4 regions of the Streptomyces sp. NPDC001348 genome follow, and region 2 is predicted to be linked to each of the others. Evidence: riboswitches for the same ligand, from Rfam matches in the RefSeq annotation. Region 2 holds a riboswitch; each other region holds the start of a gene.
The links. A riboswitch is a leader RNA that binds a small molecule or an ion and turns the genes downstream of it on or off. The one in region 2 is predicted to bind cyclic di-AMP.

Region 1: another riboswitch for cyclic di-AMP. It lies ahead of ACWC21_RS02525 (NlpC/P60 family protein); the one in region 2 lies ahead of ACWC21_RS21110 (transglycosylase family protein).
Region 3: another riboswitch for cyclic di-AMP. It lies ahead of ACWC21_RS12395 (transglycosylase SLT domain-containing protein); the one in region 2 lies ahead of ACWC21_RS21110 (transglycosylase family protein).
Region 4: another riboswitch for cyclic di-AMP. It lies ahead of ACWC21_RS06665 (M23 family metallopeptidase); the one in region 2 lies ahead of ACWC21_RS21110 (transglycosylase family protein).

The regions. Positions count from the first base shown of each region.
Region 1 covers NZ_JBSFIK010000002.1:153,191-158,915, reverse strand. Annotated here, with positions in the region: gene ACWC21_RS02530 (NAD-dependent epimerase/dehydratase family protein) at 1-46, shown strand, start outside; gene ACWC21_RS02525 (NlpC/P60 family protein) at 22-2,130, opposite strand; cyclic di-AMP (ydaO/yuaA leader) riboswitch at 2,139-2,311, opposite strand; gene ACWC21_RS02520 (GNAT family N-acetyltransferase) at 2,633-3,256, shown strand; gene ACWC21_RS02515 (lipoprotein) at 3,273-3,938, opposite strand; gene ACWC21_RS02510 (flavodoxin family protein) at 4,104-4,562, shown strand; gene ACWC21_RS02505 (DedA family protein) at 4,720-5,340, opposite strand; gene ACWC21_RS02500 (ATP-binding protein) at 5,636-5,725, opposite strand, start outside.
Region 2 covers NZ_JBSFIK010000019.1:85,390-91,114, reverse strand. Annotated here, with positions in the region: gene ACWC21_RS21120 (cytochrome P450 family protein) at 1-1,098, shown strand, start outside; gene ACWC21_RS21115 (transglycosylase family protein) at 1,271-2,296, shown strand; cyclic di-AMP (ydaO/yuaA leader) riboswitch at 2,485-2,669, shown strand; gene ACWC21_RS21110 (transglycosylase family protein) at 2,674-3,369, shown strand; gene eno (phosphopyruvate hydratase) at 3,673-4,974, shown strand; gene ACWC21_RS21100 (FtsB family cell division protein) at 5,108-5,584, shown strand; gene ACWC21_RS21095 (DUF501 domain-containing protein) at 5,611-5,725, shown strand, end outside.
Region 3 covers NZ_JBSFIK010000009.1:86,592-92,316, forward strand. Annotated here, with positions in the region: gene ACWC21_RS12380 (ABC transporter ATP-binding protein) at 1-327, opposite strand, end outside; gene ACWC21_RS12385 (LolA family protein) at 393-1,634, opposite strand; gene ACWC21_RS12390 (polyprenyl synthetase family protein) at 1,875-2,885, opposite strand; cyclic di-AMP (ydaO/yuaA leader) riboswitch at 3,413-3,598, shown strand; gene ACWC21_RS12395 (transglycosylase SLT domain-containing protein) at 3,602-4,081, shown strand; gene ACWC21_RS12400 (HAD family hydrolase) at 4,099-4,920, opposite strand; gene fahA (fumarylacetoacetase) at 5,426-5,725, shown strand, end outside.
Region 4 covers NZ_JBSFIK010000004.1:312,364-318,088, reverse strand. Annotated here, with positions in the region: gene ACWC21_RS06675 (PrsW family intramembrane metalloprotease) at 1-124, shown strand, start outside; gene ACWC21_RS06670 (aldo/keto reductase) at 147-1,091, opposite strand; gene ACWC21_RS06665 (M23 family metallopeptidase) at 1,164-2,195, opposite strand; cyclic di-AMP (ydaO/yuaA leader) riboswitch at 2,207-2,372, opposite strand; tRNA gene ACWC21_RS06660 (tRNA-Met) at 2,598-2,671, opposite strand; gene ACWC21_RS06655 (dihydrofolate reductase family protein) at 2,785-3,915, opposite strand; gene ACWC21_RS06650 (MarR family winged helix-turn-helix transcriptional regulator) at 4,004-4,522, shown strand; gene ACWC21_RS06645 (GTP cyclohydrolase II) at 4,661-5,302, shown strand; partial or broken gene ACWC21_RS06640 (ABC transporter ATP-binding protein) at 5,361-5,725, opposite strand, start outside.

The DNA.
Region 1 (5,725 bases), on a different contig from region 2:
CGAGAGCTGGCGCGGGCGCTCTCACGCCGGCCGTATCACGCGCTGAATCGCCGCCTCTCCGGCGCCGTAGACCGACTCCTCGCGGATGTAGGCGCCCTGGCCCGGCGCGTGGATCATCATGCCGTTGCCGACGTACAGGCCGACGTGGCTCGCGTCGTCGAAGAAGAACACGAGGTCCCCCGGCTGTGCGTCACCCAGGGTCACCGGGGTGCCGGCGTCCGCCTGCTCCCGGGCGGCACGCGGCAGCGTCACGCCCGCGGTGCGCCAGGCGGCCTGGGTCAGACTCGAGCAGTCGTAGGAGCCCGGCCCGGTCGCACCCCACACACAGGGCCGCCCGATCTGTGCCCGGGCGAAGGCCAGCGCCTTCGCGGCCCTGCTTTCGAACGGGGCAGGGGCCGCGGCGGGTGCGGGTGCGGGTGCGGGTGCGGGTGCCGGTGCGGGAGTGGGGGCCGGGGCCGGTGGGGCGGGTGCGAGGGTGGGCGCCGCGAGAGGGCTGACGGTGGCGAAGGCGCCGGTGGTGGTCACGGGGGGCGCGGCGATGACCGCTCCAGCGCTCATCAGGGGGTTGGGGGCGCTGAAGGTACCCGCGCCGGGGACGGGGCCGGGCGCGGTGACGGTCGCCGTGTTGGTGAGGGGCGCGGCAGCGGTGACCGTCCCGGTGCCGGCGACGGGGTTGGGAACGGCGAAGGCTCCTGCACCTGCGGCCGGGTTGGGGACGGCGAAGGTTCCGGTGCCGGCGACGGGGTTGGGGACGGCGAAGGAGCCGCTGTCCGTCAGAGGGTTGGGGACGGCGAAGGAGCCGCTGTCGGTGAGGGGGTTGGGGACGGCGAAGGTTCCGGTGCCGGCGACGGGGTTGGGGACGGCGAAGGAGCCGCTGTCCGTCAGCGGGTTGGGGACGGCGAAGGAGCCGCTGTCGGTGAGGGGGTTGGGGACGGCGAAGGAGCCGGTGCCGGCGACGGGGTTGGGGACCGCGAAGGAGCCGCTGTCCGCCAGAGGGTTGGGGACGGTGAAGGAGCCGCTGTCGGCGACGGGGTTGGGGACCGCGAAGGAGCCGCTGTCCGTCAGCGGGTTGGGGACGGCGAAGGTTCCGGTGCCCGCGACGGGGTTGGGCACCGCGAAGGAGCCGCTGTCCGTCAGGGGGTTGGGAACGCTGAAGTTTCCGGTGCCGGTCATGGGGGCGGCACCCTGGGCGGCGACGCCCAGGGAGGCGCCGGGGAACGCGCCCCCGGGAGCGGCCGTGCCGGCACCGGCCGTCGCGCCTGTCGCACCTCCGTCGGCGGTACCACCGCCCACGGCGGACAGACCCGCGCTGAGCCCGGACCACTGCCGGCGCAGCCACTCGTGCTCCTCGGGCTGAAGAGCCTGCTCCGGGTCGCCGCGCCAGGTCTGCATGGCGGGACGGGCGGGCTCGGCCGCCGGGCGGGGTGCGGACGAGTCGGGTTGTGCGATCCGGCGGGAGAGGAGTTCCCGGGCCGCGGCGAGCTTCTGCTGGTACTTCCCCTTCGAAGCCAGCGGCGAGGACCGCCGCGGCGCGGCAGCGGGCAGCGCCAGGGCCGTCTCCCGCCGCGGCTCCGGCACGGCGGGCAGCGCGGCGACGGGCCCGGCGGTCAGTTCCGCTCTGGGGCGCGCGGTCAGCTCCGGTACGGCACGGCCGCCCCCCTGCCCGGTGGGCCCGGCGGGCAGCTCAGGCAGGGAGCGCCCGGCCGCTTCCAGCAGCTCTTCCGGGATCGGGACAATGGCGCCGGGGCGCCGCTCCGGCGAGCGCTTGGGCGTCCGGTCCTTGGGCAGTACCGCCGGAACGGTGGGACCCAGCTTGGAACGCGCCCCCGTCATCCACTCCCGGGCGACATTGTCCAGCCCGGCGCTGGACGTGCGGGACGGCGTCCGGTCCGAGGGCAGCGCGGCGGGAACGGTGGGACCCAGCTTGGAACGCGCCCCCGTCATCCACTGCCGGGCGATGTTGTCCAGCCCGGGGTCGGCACCCCGGTCCGGCCTGCGCAGGCGTACGCCCCGGCCGCGCGTTCCCCCCGATGACGCGCGGGTCGCGTTGAAGTTCCCCGTGGCGTTCTCGGTCTGGTCGTAAAGGCTGTCGATTCGCTGCCGAACCTCGTCGCGGCTTTCGCGCGCCATGGGGGCCGTACTCCTTCCGTGCTCCGCCTACCGGGTTAGCTGTCGGGTTCGGGCGGTCGATGGTGGAAGGCATGCCCTACGACCCCTGCCCCGTCGGGCGGTCGGGCCGATTCACCCCAAGTCGGTTGGGTCCCCGGCTCCGGCTGCCCCGCGGGGACACCGGACTCGGCGGAGGCCGCGCGGCCCGGCGGGGTTCGCCGGGGGGAGCCGTGCGGTCTGGTCGCCAACCTAACCAACTTGTGTGGCTGGTGTGAAGGTTGAAGCGCGGAATGTCCGATACGTAATTGTGATATTCGTCCTGCTGCTGGTGATCATTTGGTGAAGACGGCTCAAACCGTCCTCGCGGGCGCGTCAGTTGAACCGCCGGAGGACCCAAGGTGGCCTTCCCGAGGCGGGGTTGCGCCTGTGGCCCGGTGCGCTCGGCGCGTTGCCCGGGGCGGTGCGGTCCGCGGGCGGCGACGTGCGTTGTGGGAGCGCTTCCATAGGCGTCAGGATGGCGTTCATGGACCCCATGCCCCGTATTCGCCCCTACCGTCCGTCGGATCGTGCGGGCGTCGCCGACGTATGCGTCCGCACCGCCCACAACGGCGGCGACTCGCGTGCCCTGTATCCCGACCACCGTCTGATGCCGACCCTGTTCGCCGAGCCGTACTGCGCCCTGGAGCCGGAACTCGCCTTCGTCCTGGACGACGGGCGGGGACGGCCGGTGGGCTACGTCGTCGGGACCGCGGACACGCAGCGGTTCGTCGAGAACTTCCGGGAGACGTGGATCCCCCGGGTGGCCGATCGCTACCCGAGGCCCTCGGCGCCGCCGCGCACGCCGAGCGAGGAGATGGTGGCGCTGCTGCACCGCCCCGAACGGATGCTCCTGCCGGAACTGGCCGCCCATCCCGCGCACCTGCACATCGACCTGCTGCCGGCATGGCAGCGGCGCGGCTACGGGCGCCGGTTGATGGACACCCTGCTGAACGCGCTGCACGAGCGCGGGGCCCCCGCGGTCCACCTCGGCATGGTGACCGCCAACACCGCGGCTCGCGCGTTCTACGACCGACTCGGCTTCCAGGAGATCCCGGTGCGGGACCCCGGCCCCCTCACCTACCTGGGCCGCTCCACCCGGCCGTGCTGACGGCCGGGCCCGGCGTTCACACGATGCGCAGGGTCCGCTTCGCCAACTCGTACGCCGGACGCATCTTCTCGTGCTCCTCCGTGTCGAGCCCGCCGAGGTGCAGCACGACCGGGCCGTGCGGCGTGGTGACCGCGAGGGCGGTCTCCTTCTTCGACTCCCCGAGGAGCTTGCTCGTGTAGACGTAGTCGACCTCGACGCCGGAGACACCGCCCGTCCTGAAGGCGCGGTACTTCTCCTTGCCCGTGTTGTCCTCCGCCGCGACGAAGGCCCGCAGGACGGCGCGCGCGTCGGCGCCGCCCGGCTTCCCCTTCCAGACGCGCAGGAAGCCGATGTGGCCGGCCGGCTTGGCGTCGATCTCGCACACGGCGGTGACCGGGCCCTGGTGGAGCAGCGCGTCGGCGAGGTCGCCGGCCGCCCCGCTCGCGTCCGCCTCGGCCTCGATCGCCTTCGCCTTCCAGCCCTTGGCGACATCGAACGTCACGGGCAGCTCACAGGCGGAACCGGCGGCGCCCGTCCTGCCGCCGCTCTCGGTGACCTCGCCGGTCGCCGTCCCGGAGTCGCCGCCCGTCGTCGACGCGCTCGGCGACGACCTCACGTCCTCGCCGTCCGGCGATCCCGCGCAGCCGCCCAGCACGGCCGCCAGCAGGACGACCGGAACCACTCGGCCCCGCACGGCCCCCATGTCGACACGCAACGCCGTAACCCCCCTCTGTCCAGGCCGGTCACCTTAACCGAGGGCACCGACAAGGTCGTACGCAATTGTGGTCGGCCACCGTCGGCCCACCGTCGGCCACCGCCGGTCCCCGGTGGCCTTGCGGCCGGAGGGCGGCCGCGGCAGGGTGCGGGTGTGCGCACCCTGCTGATCGTCCACCACACGCCCTCGCCCAACTGCCAGGCGCTGTTCGAAGCCGTCGTCTCCGGGGCCACGGCCCCGGAGATCGAGGGGGTCCGCGTGGTCCGTCGTGCGGCCCTGACCGCGACGGCGTCCGATGTGCTCGCCGCCGACGCATACCTGCTCGGCACGCCCGCCAACCTCGGGTACGTCTCCGGCGCGCTCAAGCACTTCTTCGACCAGATCTACTACCCGTGCCTGGACGAGACGCGCGGCCGCCCCTTCGGCTCCTACGTGCACGGCGGCAGCGACGTCACCGGGGCGCTGCGTGCCATCGAGACGATCACCACCGGCCTCGGCTGGCGGCGGGCGGCCGAACCGGTCGTCGTGACCGGCGAGCCCGGGAAGGCCGACACCGAGGCCTGCTGGGAACTGGGCGCGACGCTCGCCGCGGGCCTGATGGACGCCTCCTGAACGGTCCCCGGGGCAGCGCGTCCCGATGCCGGACAGCTCCGTGACGCGTTCGGGGGCCGGTGTGGCGGCGCGGGTGGGCCGGCTGCTGGTCCAGGTGCCGGGCCCGACCTACCCGGGGGGCGGAGTCCCATCGGGACGACGACAGCGCCGCCCGGGGTCAGGGCCGGCGCCGGCGGCGCAGCAGGTGGCGGGCGAGCAGGGCGGCGGCCAGCAGGCCGAGGGCGATGAGGACGTAGCGCTCATAGCGGGTGATCTGCTGGTAGACCTGGTCGATGTGGTTGCCCGCGAGGTAGGCCAGGGTCGTCCACAGGCCGACCCACAGCGCCGCGCCGAGCGCGTTGAACACCAGGAAGCGCCGCCAGGGCATGCCGATGGTGCCCGCGATGATGCCGTTGGCCTGCCGTAGTCCCTCGATGAAGCGTGCCACGGTGACGATCCCGCCGCCGTGCCGGATGAAGAACTCCTCGGCCGCCTGGAAGCGCTTGGGTGTGAGCAGGACGTATCGGCCCCACCGGTGCACGGCGGCGCGACCGCCGGACCGGCCGATCAGATAGCCCACGTTGTCCCCGAGCACGGCGGCGACGAACGCGATGGCCGCCACGGCCCCGATGTTCAGCTGCCCCGCCCCCGCGTACACGCCCGCGGCGATCAGGATCGTCTCGCCGGGAGCGGGGATGCCGAAGTCCTCCACGAAGACCACGGCGCCGACGGCCCAGTAACCGTAGTGACCGAGCAGCGGTGCCAGGTGGGCCAGCGGGCCCGGAAGGGGAGGGGCCATGCCTCCACCGTACGTCAGCGCCGATGACGCGCCGTCAGCGCGCGGGATGCCGGAAGCGCCGCTGGGGATGGTCCGGGCCCGGTTTGGGACGGGTACGGGTCCAGGAGGGATCAGCCATCCGGACCCGGGGGTGCGCCGGGGCGAGAGGGGCCATTGCGGTCACCGGGGTGCGACGGGGCCGTGAGCCGTGTCGCCCGGTGGGGTGGGATCGGATCATCAGGCGGGTGTCCTTCGGCCGAGTGGGGGATGGGCCGGGGTGGCCGCGGAGCGCGTGGGGGCGCCCTGCGGCCGGAGGTCAGGGAGTGGGAGCGGGAGGCGGCGGTGCGGCGGGCCCGGGGCCGTGCGGGGTGGTGATGAGCTCGGCCCAGACGACGCGCCCGTAGCG
Region 2 (5,725 bases):
GACCAGCGGCTGTCGAAGAACCCGGCGCACCACGACGAGCCGGAGCACGCCAAGGGCAAGACCGGGATCCCGGGCGAACGCAAGGCCGAGCTGATGACGCATCTGCTCAACATCGACCCGCCGGACCACACCCGGCTGCGCAGACTCGTCTCCAAGGCCTTCACGCCTCGCCGGGTCGCCGAGTTCGCGCCGCGCGTGCAGCAGCTGACCGACCACCTCATCGACGGGTTCGTCACGAAGGGCTCCGCCGACCTCATCCACGAGTTCGCCTTCCCGCTCCCCATCTACGCCATCTGCGACCTGCTCGGCGTCCCGGGAGAGGACCAGGACGACTTCCGGGACTGGGCGGGGATGATGATCCGGCACGGCGGGGGCCCGCGGGGCGGCGTGGCACGGTCGGTGAAGAAGATGCGGGGCTACCTGGCCGAGCTGATCCACAAGAAGCGGGAGGCGCTCCCGGCCGAGCCGGCCCCGGGCGAGGACCTCATCTCCGGTCTCATCCGCGCCTCCGACCACGGTGAGCACCTCACCGAGAACGAGGCCGCCGCCATGGCGTTCATCCTTCTGTTCGCCGGTTTCGAGACCACGGTCAACCTGATCGGCAACGGCACGTACGCCCTTCTCACCCACCCCGCACAGCGGCAGCGGCTGCAGTCCTCCCTCGAACGCGGTGAACGGGACCTGCTGGAGACCGGGGTCGAGGAACTCCTGCGCTATGACGGCCCGGTGGAGCTGGCCACCTGGCGATTCGCCACCCGGCCCCTCACCATCGGCGGACAGGACATCGCACCCGGCGACCCCGTCCTCGTGGTGCTGGCGGCGGCGGACCGGGATCCCGAGCGGTTCGCCGACCCGGACGTCCTCGACCTCGCACGCCGTGACAATCAGCACCTCGGCTACGGCCACGGCATCCACTACTGCCTCGGCGCCCCGCTCGCCCGGCTGGAGGCCCAGACCGCGCTCGCCACCCTCCTCACCCGTGTCCCCGACCTCCGACTCGCGGTGGAAGAAACCGATTTGCGCTGGCGCGGCGGACTCATCATGCGTGGACTACGCACCTTGCCCGTGGAGTTCACACCCCGTCCCGCAATCGGCTGAAAAGCAGTACAGCCATCACAAGAAGTGACCGGTGTTCAACTCTGTGATCTTCACGTGATCTGCGCGGCATTAACTTGTGACAAGTGATCGTCTGCCGATACGTTCACTCGTCAGCGCGGTCCCTCACGGTATTCGCCGCGCTGGTCACCGCTGTCTTGCGAAAGGTCACCGCATGCTCTCCGGGAACGGTCGCCACCGTCGCCCCCGTCAGGCTCCGGCTCTCCTCGTCGCGGCCGGAGTGACCGGCTCCGCAATCGCCATCCCGCTGCTGGGCGCATCCGCCGCGAACGCGGCCGACGGGACCACGTGGGACAAGGTCGCCGACTGCGAGAGCGGCGGATCCTGGAGCGCCAACACCGGCAACGGCTACTACGGCGGCCTGCAGATCTCCCAGGACGACTGGGACGGCCACGGCGGTCTGGACTACGCCGCCAGCCCCGAAGAGGCCAGTCGCTCCCAGCAGATCGCCGTCGCCGAGAAGATCCTCGCCGACCGGGGCACCAAGCCCTGGGCCACCTGTGCCCTGCTTTCCGGTCTCACGTCGAATTCCGGTTCGGTGGACGTCGACACGGGCGTCGGAAACTCCGGATCATCCGGTTCCGTCGACTCCTCCGGTTCCTCCGGTTCATCCGGTTCCTCCGGTTCCGAGGGTTCTGCGTCCGGGAATTCTTCGGATTCCCCGAATTCCTCGTCCGGTTCGTCCGCGTCGCCCGATTCCGGCTCCTCGCCGGACGCCTCGCCCTCGCCGGATTCGGGCAAGGGTGCCGACGCCGCGGGCCGTTCCTCCGGCTCCGGCAAGTCGGATGATTCGGACAAGTCGACATCCGCCGGCTCCGGGGATGCGCAGAGCGGTGGCGGTGCGTCCGCGGCGAGCCCCGAGGCTGACGACTCGGACAATTCGTGGCAGAGCGGAGGTTCTTGGAGCCTCGTCGACACCGGGGCGATCAGTGGTGGCCGCCATCGGGGTGACATCGCGGATGAAAACGTGACAAAAAGCCGGACGACCCCTTCCTCCGGCCGTCACGCCGCACGCGGCTACACCGTCCGCACCGGCGACACCCTTGCCTCCATCGCCGACTCCCTTGACCTCGAGGGCGGTTGGCGGGCGCTCTACTCCGCCAACAAGGACGCCATCGGGACCGACCCGAATAACATCGCCCCCGGTCAGACGCTGGAACTCAGCACTCAAAACGGTTGATACAGGGGAGACTTGACGACCCCTTTTGGGCTTGATGTCCGGTTTGGTGAAAGTGTGGGATGAGTCTCAGAAGCCCTGATCGTCTTTGAAATTCGACGGATCGCGTGTCTACGGTCATGACCGCTCGCCAACGCGGGCCCCGGCTGCCGCAACGCCGAATCCTGCCAGCGGCCGCCCGGGAACAGTCGTCGCGTCAAGCGCCGTAGGCAGGAGCGGGGGACCCAAGGTAGGCGCCGGGCCCGAAGGTCGACAGACCGACGGGAACGGCTAGGGGTGGAGCCGCGTCTCGCACGAGAACCACGCGAGGTGCGGCCGGGCAACTCAACCGGCCCGAACCCGACAGCTCACCTCGCAGGCGTCGGTGAGGGGATCGATCCATGCTGTTTTCCGGCAAGGGCATGCACCGTCGTCCGTCCAAGGCCGTCCGCGCCATCGCTGTCGCCGGTGTCACCGGCGCCGCCGTCGCCGCCCCGCTGATGGCGTCCGGCACCGCCTCCGCCGCCACCGCCTCCGAGTGGGACGCGGTCGCCCAGTGCGAGTCCGGCGGCAACTGGTCCATCAACACCGGCAACGGCTACTACGGCGGCCTGCAGTTCTCCGCCTCCACCTGGGCCGCCTACGGCGGCACCCAGTACGCCCCCCAGGCCAACCAGGCCTCCAAGGCCCAGCAGATCTCCGTCGCCGAGAAGGTCCTCGCCGCACAGGGCAAGGGTGCCTGGCCGGTCTGCGGCAAGGGACTGTCCGGCGCCACGTACAGCGGCTCGAGCAGCTCCAGCGGCTCGTCGAGCTCCGCCGGCTCCTCGTCGAACGGCACCACCACCCGCTCGACCGACCAGCAGGCCGCCAACCGCTCCGAGGTGCGGTCGACGCCCAAGAAGACCGTCACCACCCCGACCGGCAAGAAGGTCGAGAAGGGCGACGGCGAGTACAAGGTCGTCACGGGTGACACCCTCAGCTCGATCGCCGCGAAGCACCACGTCGCCGGCGGCTGGGAGAAGCTGTTCCAGCTCAACAAGGACATCATCGACGACGCCAACGTCATCTACCCGGGTCAGCAGCTGCACCTGAAGTGACACCTGGCTCGTATCCGAACCACAGCGCCCTCATGGCCGCGGCCCCCACAGTGGCGGTCATATGAGGGCCTGCCGCCCTCACGGGCACCCCGCCCCGGTGCGTGTTCCCCCGTACGCACCGGGGCGGGGTTTTTCGTTCCCTCCGGGTTCCTCTTCGCCTCACCCTTTGTTCCGGCAAGGAACAATGTGTACGGTCACCGTGTCCACGGGACGGTCGGTCGGCTGCCGACGCCCCGGGGACGGTTAGGCTCTAGTCGCAAGGCACACCAGCCCCGCACTTCCAGCGTCACATCCAAGAAGGAGATGCTCGTGCCGTCCATCGACGTCGTCGTAGCCCGGGAAATCCTGGACTCCCGAGGCAACCCCACGGTCGAGGTCGAGGTCGGCCTCGACGACGGCAGCACCGGTCGTGCCGCCGTCCCGTCCGGCGCCTCCACGGGCGCCTTCGAGGCCATCGAGCTCCGCGACGGTGACCCCAACCGCTACCTCGGCAAGGGCGTGGAGAAGGCCGTCCTCGCCGTCATCGAGCAGATCGGCCCGGAGCTGGTCGGCTACGACGCCACCGAGCAGCGCCTGATCGACCAGGCGATGTTCGACCTGGACGCCACCGACAACAAGGGCTCGCTCGGCGCCAACGCCATCCTCGGTGTCTCGCTCGCCGTCGCCCACGCCGCCTCCGAGGCCAGCGACCTCCCCCTCTTCCGCTACCTGGGCGGCCCGAACGCGCACCTGCTGCCGGTGCCGATGATGAACATCCTGAACGGCGGCTCGCACGCCGACTCCAACGTGGACATCCAGGAGTTCATGATCGCCCCGATCGGCGCGGAGTCCTTCTCCGAGGCGCTGCGCTGGGGTGCCGAGGTCTACCACACCCTGAAGAAGGTCCTGAAGTCCAAGGGCCTGTCCACCGGTCTCGGCGACGAGGGCGGCTTCGCCCCGAACCTGGAGTCCAACCGCGCCGCCCTCGACCTCATCCTCGAGGCGATCAAGCAGGCCGGCTACGTCCCGGGCGAGCAGATCGCGCTCGCGCTCGACGTCGCCGCGTCCGAGTTCTACAAGGACGGCAAGTACGAGTTCGAGGGCAAGTCCCGCTCCGCCGCCGAGATGACGGAGTACTACGAGGAGCTCGTCGCCTCCTACCCGCTGGTCTCCATCGAGGACCCGCTGTTCGAGGACGACTGGGCCGGCTGGAAGGTCATCACCGACAAGCTCGGCGACAAGGTCCAGCTGGTCGGCGACGACCTGTTCGTCACCAACCCGGAGCGCCTGGCCCGCGGCATCGAGGAGGGCACCGCCAACGCCCTGCTGGTCAAGGTCAACCAGATCGGCTCGCTGACCGAGACCCTGGACGCCGTCGAGCTGGCCCAGCGCAACGGCTTCAAGTGCATGATGTCCCACCGCTCCGGCGAGACCGAGGACGTCACCATCGCCGACCTGGCCGTCGCCACCAACTGCGGCCAGATCAAGACCGGCGCCCCGGCCCGCTCCGAGCGCGTCGCCAAGTACAACCAGCTGCTGCGCATCGAGGAGATCCTCGACGACGCGGCGGTGTACGCGGGCCGCAGCGCGTTCCCGCGCTTCAAGGGCGCGATCTCCAAGGGCTGACCCCAACCGGTCGACCCCGAGCAAGGTCTAGCCAGTCGTACGTACGTCCCCGTACCCGGTCCCGTACCGTGTCCGGGGACGTACGCACGTGGGAAGCACGCGTAGGAAGCACCCAGGGGAGGCGGAGAGCCAGATGGCCGCGAAGGAACGGGACCGTTTCTCCACCGCGACCAGGATCCGGCTGCTCGGCGAGCAGACCGCGGCCCGGGTCTACCGCTCCCAGACCAAACGGCAGGCCCGTCGCTCCCGGCTCACCAGCCGGGCCGCACTGCTCGCCCTCGTGGTCTGCACCATGGTGGTGGCCCTGGCCTACCCGATGCGGCAGTACGTCTCCCAGCGCGCCCAGATCGCCGACCTGCAGCGGCAGAAGCAGCAGGCCGAGCAGCGGGTCGAAGAGCTGCGCGACCTCAAGGCACGGTGGCAGGACGACTCCTACGCCGAACAGCAGATCCGGCGGCGGCTGCACTACGTGATGCCGGGGGAGACCGGATACGTCGTGATCGACCCCCACGCGGGCAAGCAGGCGCGCGCCGACCTGGGGGCGGCCGACCGCCCCTGGTACGCGAACGTCTGGGACGGGGTCGACAAGTCCGACGCCTCCGACCAGTGAACAGACAGAGAGACTTTCTTACACGCATGGAAACGCCCCCGCCCTCCACCCCGCGCACCGAGCCCACCGAGGCCGACGTCGAGGCCTTCAGGCAGCAGCTCGGCCGGCCGCCGCGCGGACTGCGCGCCATCGCGCACCGAT
Region 3 (5,725 bases), on a different contig from region 2:
GCCGGTGAGGAAGCCGTACAGGGCCGGTCCCTCGATGAGCGCACCGACCTGCGGGAGTACGGTGCGCGTGGCCCTGGGCATGGGGTGCCCCAGGACGCGCGCGGTGCCGGCGGTCGGTTCGATGAGCCCCATCAGCATGCGGATGGTGGTGGTCTTGCCGGAGCCGTTCGGACCGAGGAAGCCGAAGACGCTGCCCGCCGGGACGGTCAGGTCCAGACCGTCGACGGCGAGTTGTCCGCCGCGGTAGCGCTTGGTGAGCGCACGGGTGCGGATGACGCTGTCATCCGCGTCCCGCGCGTCCGGCTCCGTGGCGGACGGTTCGTCCATCGGCTTCCCCGATTCGTCGTGCGTGCGGTCGGGCGCGGGTACCTGCGTCTCTGCCCGGCCGGTGCCTACCGGGCCGTGTCGGCCGCCTTCACCAGCGCGTTCTTGGTCACGGCGCCGACGTAGACCTTCCCGTCGTCGGTGATCAGGGCGTTGACCAGGCGGGTGGAGAACACCGTGCCCTTGCCGAACTTACCGGTGACGTGGTCGCCGATCGAGCCGAGGAAGCCGCCCAGGTCGCCGCCGCCGGTACCGGAGGGCAGGCCGCCCCCACTGCCGCTGTCGAAGGTGGCGATCGAGTTCCAGCCCTGGCCGACGACCTTGAAGCCGTCGGCCCCCTTGGCGAGGTCCCCCGGCGGCTTGGGGGAGCTCTTCCCGGGCTTCGGGAAGCTCTTGCCGGACGCCTTGGCGGCGTCGTCCTCCTGGGTGACCTTCGCCCCCTTGGGCGGGACGAAGTCGAAGGTCGAGGCAGCCGGCTTGGCGAAGCTGACCTGGGTGAAGCCCGCGTCCACCACGGCGGCACCGCCGCCGGCCGGGGTGAGGGTGAACTTCAGCGGCAGACCCGTCTTCGCATCCACGGCGATGCTGATCGCACCGACCGTGGTGCCGGACTGCTTCGGCTTGACGAGCAGCTTGTAGGCGTCCCGGCCCGCGACCTGGACGGTGCCGTCGACGGTCACGGAAGTGGTGCCGTCGACGGACTTCAGGGCCTCGTCGGCGAAGTCCTTCGGCGTGGCGGGCGTCTTCTCCCGCTGCTCCTTGCCGTGCTGATCGGCGGTGCCGTGGTACACCTCGTTGGACTTGCTGTCGTAGCCCCAGACGTCCTTGCCGTCGTGGATGAGGCTGTACTCGGCGGCGCGCTCGATCAGCGACACCTTCTGGCGGTCCGGTCCGTCGGCAGCCACGCGCAGGGTGTGGCTGCCCGTCAGCAGCTCGGTGAACTTGGACTCCGGGTCCGCCGACGATCCGCCGCCGCCCTGGCCGGTCCCGGACAGCAGGCCGCTCTCCAGGCCGCCGAGGTCCGGCAGACCGAGGTCGGTGCTGACCCGCACCGTGCCGGAGAGCTGCTGCACGTCCGACTTGGCGATCTTGTCTATGAGCTGCTGCGCGGTGATCTTCGGCAGATCGGGGTCACCCGAGTCGGCGAGCGCCGGGACCAGCCCGATGGTCGCCGCCGCCACCCCCACCACCGCGACCGGTACGACATAGCGGGCCGCCTTGCGGCGTCCGGCGGCCGCGGTGTCGTCGGCCGTGGTGTCGTCGGCCGTGGTGTCGTCGGCCGTGGTGTCGTCGGATTCGTACGGTGCCATGTGTGCCTTACCTCCGTCGTCGGCGGCGGCCGTCCTCGCACATTTGGTCCCACCCTGAGCCGCCATTCTCACCCGAATCGGTGAGGAGTGGTGATTTCCGTGGTTTCCATCTGACCAAATCGGCGGTGAGGATGCGTCACCCCCGGGAGGCAACTCGACGTACGCCTGCGGTATGACACGGGGAGGCGGGATATCCACCCGACCCGTAGGGGTCGGGGGCACAGATAGCGGGGCGCCCCGTCAACCGGCCCGGTGCACCACCGCGTCGCACAGTTCCATCAGCGCCGCCTTCGCGTCGCACTCGCGCAGTGGGGCCAGCGCGGCACGCGCGTCCTCGGCGTAACGCACGGTGTCCCGGCGGGCCTGCTCCAGTGCCGGGTGGGCGCGCAGGCCGGCGAGGGCCTCGGCATGCCGGGCGTCGTCGGTCAGGTCGGAGTCGAGCAGACGGCACAGGGCGATGTCCTCGGCCAGGCCGAGCCTCGCCGCCCGCTCCCTCAGGCGCAGCACCGGCAGGGTCGGGATGCCCTCGCGCAGGTCGGTGCCCGGGGTCTTGCCCGATTCGTGGGAGTCGGACGCGATGTCCAGGACGTCGTCCGCGAGCTGGAAGGCGACGCCGAGCCGCTCGCCGTACTGGGTGAGGACGTCCACCACGGTCTCGTCGGCCCCGGACATCATCGCGCCGAAGCGGCAGGAGACCGCCACCAGCGAGCCGGTCTTCCCGCTGAGCACGTCCAGGTAGTGCTCGACCGGGTCCCGGCCGTCCTGCGGTCCCGCGGTCTCCAGGATCTGTCCGGTGACCAGCCGCTCGAACGCCAGGGCCTGCACCCGTACGGCCTCGGGGCCGAGGTCGGCGAGGATCTGCGAGGCGCGGGCGAAGAGGAAGTCGCCGGTGAGGACGGCGACGGAGTTGCCCCAGCGGGTGTTCGCGCTGGCCACGCCGCGGCGCACCGCGGCCTCGTCCATGACGTCGTCGTGGTACAGCGTCGCGAGGTGGGTGAGCTCGACGACGACGGCCGAGGGCACGATCCCGGGCGCGTACGGGTCCCCGAACTGTGCCGCGAGCATCACGAGCAGCGGCCTGAAACGCTTCCCGCCCGCGCGCACGAGGTGCTGCGCGGCCTCGGTGATGAACGGGACCTCACTCTTGGTGGCTTCGAGCAGGCCCTCCTCGACAGCCGCCATTCCGGCCTGGACATCGGCTTCCAGAGCCTGGTCCCGCACGCTCAGCCCGAATGGCCCGACGACGGTCACGAGGGGTCTCCTGTCTGCTGGTGTCTGCTGGCGATTACGCGGTTTGTCGATAGGTCGCTGCCCTCACTCGAGTCAGCGTATCCGGTCAGCTTTCGATCACCGAGGGCGCCCACCGTTACAGGACGGGCGCTATCAGATCACGACCGTTATGTTTTCGATCGGTCGATAAGGACGGATATTTATCCGCTTACCCAGAAGTACGACCAGAGTGCCTCGACTCCGGCGATCGACTCCGAGCGCCACGCCCGCAGCACCTACCCGACACCGCGCCCTTCATGCCCTTTTTGCCGCGATTGCCATTTCGTGAATTGGGTCACGCCACCCCCGGGGGGAGTCCGCCACCCCGGATCGCGTCTCCCCGTTCACGGTGGGCCAGTTGAGGCTTGGCAAACGCAAAGGATCAAGCCCCCAATACGCCACGGAACAAGGTCAACTAGGACTTTATGTGAATCCGACGCTTGTTCCGGACATGTGCTCTCGCATACGTTCCCGGCCGTCGGGCGGACGCCGAATCCTGCCGCCGCCCGTCACACCCATCGACGAACTCATTCGCGTACGGCAGGAGCGGGGGGCCCAGGTAAGCCGCCGGTCCGGGCGACACCCGTCGTTCCGGGACGGCTCGGGGTGAAGTCGCGCCGTCTTCGGACGGCACGGCCGGGCACCTCCCAGCCCGAACCCGACAGCTCACCTCGCAGGCGACGGAGAGGAACTTCGCCATGCCTGCTGCCGCTCAGCACCGCCCTGCCCGCTTCACCCGCTTCGCCCGCAAGCTCGCCGTCGCCGGCACCGGTGCCGCCGTGCTCGCCCTCCCGCTGGTCGGCGCGACCGGCGCTTCGGCCGCCACGCCCACGACCGCGCCCAGCACGGTCACGTACCCGAACAACCTGGACGGCTGGATCCGCGATTCGCTCGCTGTCATGGCGCGGCACGGCATCCCGGGCACCTACAACGGCATCTACCGCAACGTGATGCGCGAGTCCTCGGGCAACCCGCGGGCGATCAACCTCTGGGACTCCAACGCCGCCGCCGGCACCCCGTCCAAGGGCCTGCTGCAGGTCATCGCCCCGACGTTCAACGCGTACCACGTGTCCGGAACCTCCTGGGACGTCTACGACCCGATCGCGAACATCACGGCCGCCTGCAACTACGCCGCCCACCGCTACGGCTCGATCGACAACGTGTACGGCGCGTACTGACCGGCTGGCCGGTTCCCTCAGGGGAAGAGTCTTTCGAGGACGACGGCGATGCCGTCGTCCTCGTTCGACAGGGTGATCTCGTCCGCCACCGCCCTCAGTTCCGGGTGGGCGTTGGCCATGGCCACCCCGTGCGCGGCCCAGTCGAACATCGGGATGTCGTTGGGCATGTCCCCGAAGGCGACCGCCTTTTCGGCGCTCAGCCCGAGGTGGTCGGCGGCCAGCGCCAGCCCGGTCGCCTTGGTCACGCCGCACGGCTGCAACTCGACCGTTCCCGGTCCCGACATGGTGACCGTCGCCAGCGAGCCCACGGCCGCGCGGGCCGTGGCAGCCAACTCGTCGTCCGTCAGCGTGTGGTGGCGCAGCAGGACCTTGCTGATCGGCTCGCACCACAGGTCGTCGCGCCGCCGGACCCGTACGGCGGGCAGCGTCGGGTGGGGCATCAGATAGCCGGGTTCGATGAGCGTGAGCCCGTCGACTCCGTCCTGGTCGACGGCCGCGTACACCTCCCCCACCTCTGCCTCGATCTTGCCGAGCGCGGTCTCGGCCAGCTCCCGGTCCAGGGTGACCGACCACACCAGGCGGCCGGCACCGGCGTCGTACACCTGCGCCCCCTGCGCGCACACAGCGAGTCCCCCGCCACCGAGGTCGTCGAGCAGCGGCCGCACCCGCGGCGCCGGGCGCCCGGTCACCACGAGGTGGCGGGCGCCCGCCTCCCCGGCCCGCGCGAGGGCGGCCAGGGAACGGTCGGAGAGGGTGTCGTCGCCACGCAGGAGCGTTCCGTCGAGATCGGTCGCGACGAGGGTGAAGGCGGGGAGCGGATATCCGGGGGGTGCGGCCATGACCAGAGAATACGGACACCGTGCCCCGGCAACTCACCGCCGTTTCCAGCCTCAGCCTTGCGCCGCCGCCAGGTACTTCGCCGGGCTTTGTGAGTCACCTCGGTGCCGCGAACGAAGCGCACGCCGGGACCGGCAGGACGCCGCGGCCGGGGGGCCGGTGAAACCAGAAGGCCGATCGAGAAGGGGCCGGAGGCCGGGGCCCGAGGCCGGGGCCCGAGGCCGGGACCCGAGGCCGGGACCCGAGGCCGGGACCCGAGGCCGGGGCCCGAGGCCGGGGCCCGAGGCCGGGGCCCGAGGCCGGGGCCCGAGGCCGGGACCGGAGGCCGGGGCCGTGTGGTGGCAATTGGCCGCTCCCCCTGTAACCGTCAGACATTGCAAACTCTTCAGACAAATGCGCCACCCTGCCTGACACCCTGCCAGGACTCGAGACTCACCCGTAACGTGTGGCCCGACCACATGCAACGGCCTGCAGTGACGGCACTGGATGAGAGCGAGGCAGCACTCCATGCCCCCCTTCGACGTCCCCGAAGGCGACCCCTTCGGCCCGCACAACCTCCCGTACGGCGTGTTCTCCCCGGCCGGCTCGGACGAGCGGCGCGTCGGCGTCCGGCTCGGCGACCATGTGCTCGACGCGGGCGCGGCGGCGCGGGCACTCGGCTCGCCCTACGCCTCCCTGCTCGCGCACCCCACCCTCAACCCGCTGCTCGCCGCCGGGCGCACGGCGTGGTCGGACGTGCGACGGGCCCTGACCGCCTGGGTGACGGTACCCGCGCACCGGAAGGATATCGAACGACTGTTCCATCCC
Region 4 (5,725 bases), on a different contig from region 2:
CGCGGCCAGGGCGTCGGCTCCGGTGGCCGCGACGCCCTGGCCGGTGTACGGGGTGCAGGGCGCTTACGGGTACGGCTACCCGGCGGGCCCGTATCCCGTCGCCTACAACCCGTACCGCACGTGACCCGTACCGCCCCTGGGGGCGGTTACGCCGACGCCTCGGTGAGCCTGGCCAGCTCCTCCCGGGTGAGCTCCAGCTCCGCCACGCCCAGCAGCGCCGGCAGCTGGTCCAGGGTGCGGGCCGAGGCGATGGGGGCCGCCACCGTGGGCTGGGCGGCCAGCCAGGCGAGGGCCACGGTCGCCACGGGGGCGTCGTGCGCGGCGGCGATCTCGTCCAGGGCGGTGAGGACCTGCTGTCCCCGCTCGGTCTCCAGGTGCTTGGCGGCGCCGCCCGCCCGGGCGCTGTCCACGCTCGTACCGGGGCGGTACTTGCCGGTGAGGAAGCCGGAGGCGAGGGAGAAGTACGGCACGACGGCGAGGCCCGCACGTGCGGCGACGTCCCTGAGGGGGCCCTCGTAGGTGTCGCGTGAGACGAGGTTGTAGTGCGGCTGGAGCGCCACGTACCGGGCGAGGCCCTCGCGCTCGGAGAAGTCCAGGGACTCCTGGAGGCGCCCGGGGGTGATGTTCGAGGCCGCGATGTAGCGGACCTTGCCCGCCCTGACCAGTTCGTCGAGCGCGCCGATGATCTCCTCGACGGGGACCTCGGTCTTGTCGAAGTGGGTGTAGTACAGGTCGATGTGGTCGGTGCCGAGGCGGCGCAGGGACGCGTCGGCCGCGGCCTTGATGTTGTCGGCGGTCAGGCCCTGGTACTCGGGGTGCTGGCTGACCTTGGTGGCGATGACGACGTCGGAACGGTTGCCGCGGGCCTTCACCCAGTTGCCGATGATGGTCTCGGACTCACCGCCCTCGTTGCCGTCGACCCACGCCGAGTACGAGTCGGCGGTGTCGATGAAGTTGCCGCCGGCGGCCGTGTAGGCGTCCAGGACGGCGAAGGACTGTGCCTCGTCGGCGGTCCAGCCGAAGACGTTGCCGCCGAGGGAGAGCGGGAAGACCTCGAGGTCGGAGTGGCCGAGCTTGCGAAGGGAAGTCATGTCTCTCTTCAACAACCGGTCCGGTAGCTCGCATTCCGCTTCACGGGCGCCGCATGGGCGCCCGTGGACGCGTCAGGGGTTGAGGCCCTTGCCGTGCAGCCACGCCATCGGGTCGACGGCGGTGGCCTGGCCGCCGAGGTGGACCTCGAGGTGGAGGTGCGGGCCGGTGACGTTGCCGGTGGCGCCGACACGGCCGATGACCTCACCGGTGGCGACCTTCTGGCCGACCTTCACGTTGATCGAGGACTGGTGGCAGAACCACAGCTCCGTGCCGTCGTCGAGGGTGAGGATGGTGCGGTAGCCGTACGCTCCGGCCCAGCCCGCCTCGGTGACCGTGCCGCTGTGGATGGCCTTGATGAGGGTGCCGGTCGGCGCCGCGAAGTCCAGGCCGGTGTGGTAGCCGGAGGACCACATGGAGCCCGGCTGGCCGAAGGTGCCGGTGAGCGTGTACGAGGAGGTGGGCAGCGTGTACTGCTTGGCCAGCGCGGCGAGGCGGTCGGCCTCGGCCTGCTTCGCCACGGCGGCCTTCGCCTTCTCCTTGGCGGCGGCGGCCTGGACCGCGGCTGTCTTCTCCGCCCTGGCGGCCGCGTCCGCGGACTGCTTCCCGGCGGCGGCCACCGCTGCGGCGGTGGCCTTGCCTACGACCTGGCTCTTCTGCAGCTCGGCCTGGGCCATGATCCGGTTGCGCAGGGCCTCACCGGCGTCGGTGCCGCCCTGGTCGCTGTCGGCGGTCGCCACGCCGACGTCGGTCAGGCTGGCCGCGGTGGCCTTCGCGCCGCCCCCGTCCTCGCCCAGCAGGGAGCTGACGGAGGACATGTCGGGCAGGGATATGGACACCGGCGGCTTGCCGGTGTTGGCACTGGCGATGCCGCCCGCGCCCACGGCGGCGATGACGCCGACGCCCAGAACGGTGGAGCTGCGGGCGAATCCCCCGCCGCGCTGCTTGCTGACCCGGTGCCGGCCGCGTTCCGGGCGGAGGGACTCCTCGGTGGGGTTCCACTCCTCCCAGGGACCCTCGTCGGTGCGGTACTCGCCGTAGCCGAAGGTGTCGGTGCGCTGGCTCGGCACGAACGGGGCTGTGGGGGCAGGCCGGTTGGACGCCACGCGGGCGTGCTCCTTTCCTTCCGTAACGCCTACCGGGTTAGCTGACGGGTTCGGAGCAGGAAGGTCTCCTACGCGCGTATACCGATCGTGAACTCGACGAGCTCACAAGGGCATTCGCGTGATTCACCCCAAGTGGTGGTTCCCCGGTTCCCTTTCGGGATTCGGCGCGTGCGCACGGAGCCGCCTCGGGTGACGGCTGGGACGACCGCGCGTTATCGAACGTTAATGGTCCTACCCGTCGGTTTCCAAGGGATCCAGCTTGATCATTCATGTCTTCACAGGGGAACTTACGCACCATGACCGGTGAAAACAGGGCGAGTTGACCGCCGCACGGGTGCCGTCGGGGGGCACAAACACCCAGGGCCGGAATCCATGTGCTGGATTCCGGCCCTGAGCCTTCAGTAGCGGGGACAGGATTTGAACCTGCGACCTCTGGGTTATGAGCCCAGCGAGCTACCGAGCTGCTCCACCCCGCGTCGTTGTGTCACCAGTGTACGCCATGCGCGGGGCGCCTCGCACACACCTTTGCGACCAGGGCGTTTTCCGTGTCCCCCGGAGCCGGGGGGAGCCGGGTGGGGTGGAGCCGGGTTCAGGCCGGCAGGTGCCGGTTCGGCGCCTTCGCCGCCGTCTCGCACTCCGGCACCACGACCACGTCCACGCCCCCGGCCGCCAGCAGCCCGCTCCCGTCGGCCCCGGTGACGAACGTGTCCGGCTCCCGCCATGCCGTGACCACCCGCCGCACCCCCGCGTCGAGGATCAGCCGGGCACACGGCGCCGGCCGGGAGGCCCGCCGGGCGCACGGTTCGAGACTGCTGTACACCGTGGCGCCGGCCAGCCGGGGGTCGTCGGGCCGGATCCTGGCCAGCGCCGCCTCCTCCGCGTGGACCACGGGGTCGCCGCCTTCGCGTGAGTGGCCGCGGGCGAGCTCCGTGCCGTCGGCGGCCACGACCACCGCCCCGACGCTGAACGCCGTCTCCGAGGGCGGGCACAGTGCGGCCAGCTCGCAGGCGATCCGCAGCCAGTGGCGGTCGGCGGGGGCGGCCGAGGGGCCGGTGCCGGGTGCGGTCGGCTCGTAGCGCATCAGGACGACGTCCTCGATACGGCGGGTCTCCAGCAGCCGCAGACGGCCGGCCTGGTAGCCGCCGGGGCCGAAGAGGCGGGGGGCGGCCGGGTCGCCGACCAGGAGGGGCGCCAGGACGAGCTGCAGTTCGTCGGCCAGGCCCTGCCGCAGCAGCTGGGTGTGGATGGTGCCGCCGCCCTCGACCATCAGACGGCGCACTCCGCGCACCGCGTAGAGGTGTTCGAGCAGTGCGGGCCAGTCGAGGTCGGGGCCCAGGGGGACGATGTCGGCCGCAAGGCGCAGGGCGTGGGCCCGCTCGACACCGTCGTCCGTGGTGTACACCACCTTCTCGCCGCCGGTGTGCCAGAAGTTCGCGTCCGGGTCCAGGTCGCCGGAGCCGCTGACGGTGACCTTGAGGGGGTACTCCGCCTGCCCGGCGGCGAGCCGGGCCGCCCGGCGCTCGGGCGAGTTGACCAGCAGGCGCGGGTTGTCGGCGCGAATGGTGCCGGCGCCGACCAGGATCGCGTCGACGGACGCCCGTACCTCGTCGACCCGGTCGAAGTCGGCCGGGCTGGACAGCAGCAGCCGGTCGGGGCCGGTGTCGTCGAGGTACCCGTCGAGGGACACGGCGGCGGACAGCAGGACGTACGGACGGGGCATCGACGCGCTCTCTTCGGGAGGCGGGCAGGTGTGGACCCGGCGAACCCGGGGTCTTGGTTCAAGTTTGAAACAAACTTACACTGGTGACATGACGACCCGCTGGCTCACCCCCGAGGAGCAGCGCGCCTGGCGCGCGTACGTGGCCGCGACCCATCTCCTGGAGGACGCGCTGGACCGGCAGCTCCAGCAGGACGCGGGCATGCCCCACCTTTACTACTCCATCCTGGCCACCCTTTCCGAGACGCCGGACCGCCGGCTGCGGATGACCGACCTCGCCGAGGCACTGAAGATCACCCGGAGCCGGCTGACCTACGCGGTGACGCGCCTGGAGAAGGACGCCCTGGTGCGGCGCGAGAACTGCCGCTGGGACAAGCGGGGCAGCATCGCCGCCCTGACCGACGAGGGGATGGCCGTGCTCGAGCGCGCGGCGCCGGGCCATGTCGAGACGGTACGGGCGTCACTGTTCGACCACCTCGCACCTGAGCAGGTGGAGCAGCTCGAGGAGATCTGCGGGGGGATCGTGCGGGCGCTCCAGGGCGACGGGACGGCCCGGCCGGCACCCGACGAGGTGCCCTGGCGACGCCGTTCCTCCCCGCCCTGTTCCTGACCGGATCCCGGCGGCCGGACCGCGAACGACCCGTTGCCCATTGCTTAAAAATTGAAGCATGTAGTAGGGTCCCCGACGTGGAACTGCTTCAAATCTGAAGCAGAACCCGGCCCTGACCACCGGACCCGGAGAACCCGCATGCCCGACACCCCCGCCGCCACCCCGCGCGCCCGCGTCCGGGTACCGCTGCGCTTCCACGACGGCTACGGCGTCGACGCCGACCTCGTCACCTTCCACGGCCTGACCGACGGCCAGGAGCACGTGGCCGTCGTCCTCGGCACCCCCGCCCCCGGCACCGTCCCGCTCGTCCGCCTGCACTCCGAGTGCCTGACCGGGGACGTCTTCGGCTCGGCCCGCTGCGACTGCGGTCCCCAGCTGCGCGAGGCGGTCGAACGCATCGCCGACCGCGGCGGCGTCCTGCTCTACCTCCGTCAGGAGGGCCGCGGCATCGGCCTCTACAACAAGCTCGACGCGTACGCCCTGCAGGACCAGGGCCTCGACACCTACGAGGCCAACGCCGCGCTCGGTCTGCCGGAGGACGCCCGCGACTACACGGCGGCCGGCCAGATGCTCCGCGCGCTGGGCATCACGGAGCTGGACCTGCTCTCCAACAACCCCGACAAGGCCGACCAGCTGCGCGGCCTGGGCATCGACGTGCGCGACCGGGTGCCCACCGGGGTCTTCACCACCACGCACAACGTGCGCTACCTGCGGGCCAAGGTGCTGCAGACCCAGCACACCCTGCCGCTCGCGGAGTTGACGGAACTCGGCGTGGGCTGAGCACCCCGACCGCACAGCACTCCCCCGACCGCACAGCGCTCACCCGGACGGACCGCGTTCAGCCGACCGGCATCTCCTCGTCCGCGAGGTGGTCGTCGGCCCGGACCAGAGCGGCGTAGCGGCCCTGCCTGAGCAGGAGGCTGCTGTGCGTTCCCCGTTCCACGATCCGCCCGTCGTCGAGCACGATGATCTGGTCGGCGTCACGGATGGTGGACAGCCGGTGCGCGATGGTGATGGTGGTGCGATCACGCGACAGCGCGGCCAGAGCCCGTTGCACGGCTCGCTCGGTGCGCGTGTCGAGCGCGCTCGTCGCCTCGTCCAGAACGAGTACCGGGGGATTCCTCAGAAGGGCCCTGGCGATCGCGAGCCGCTGCTTCTCGCCACCGGAGAACCGGTAGCCGCGCTCTCCGACGATCGTGTCGT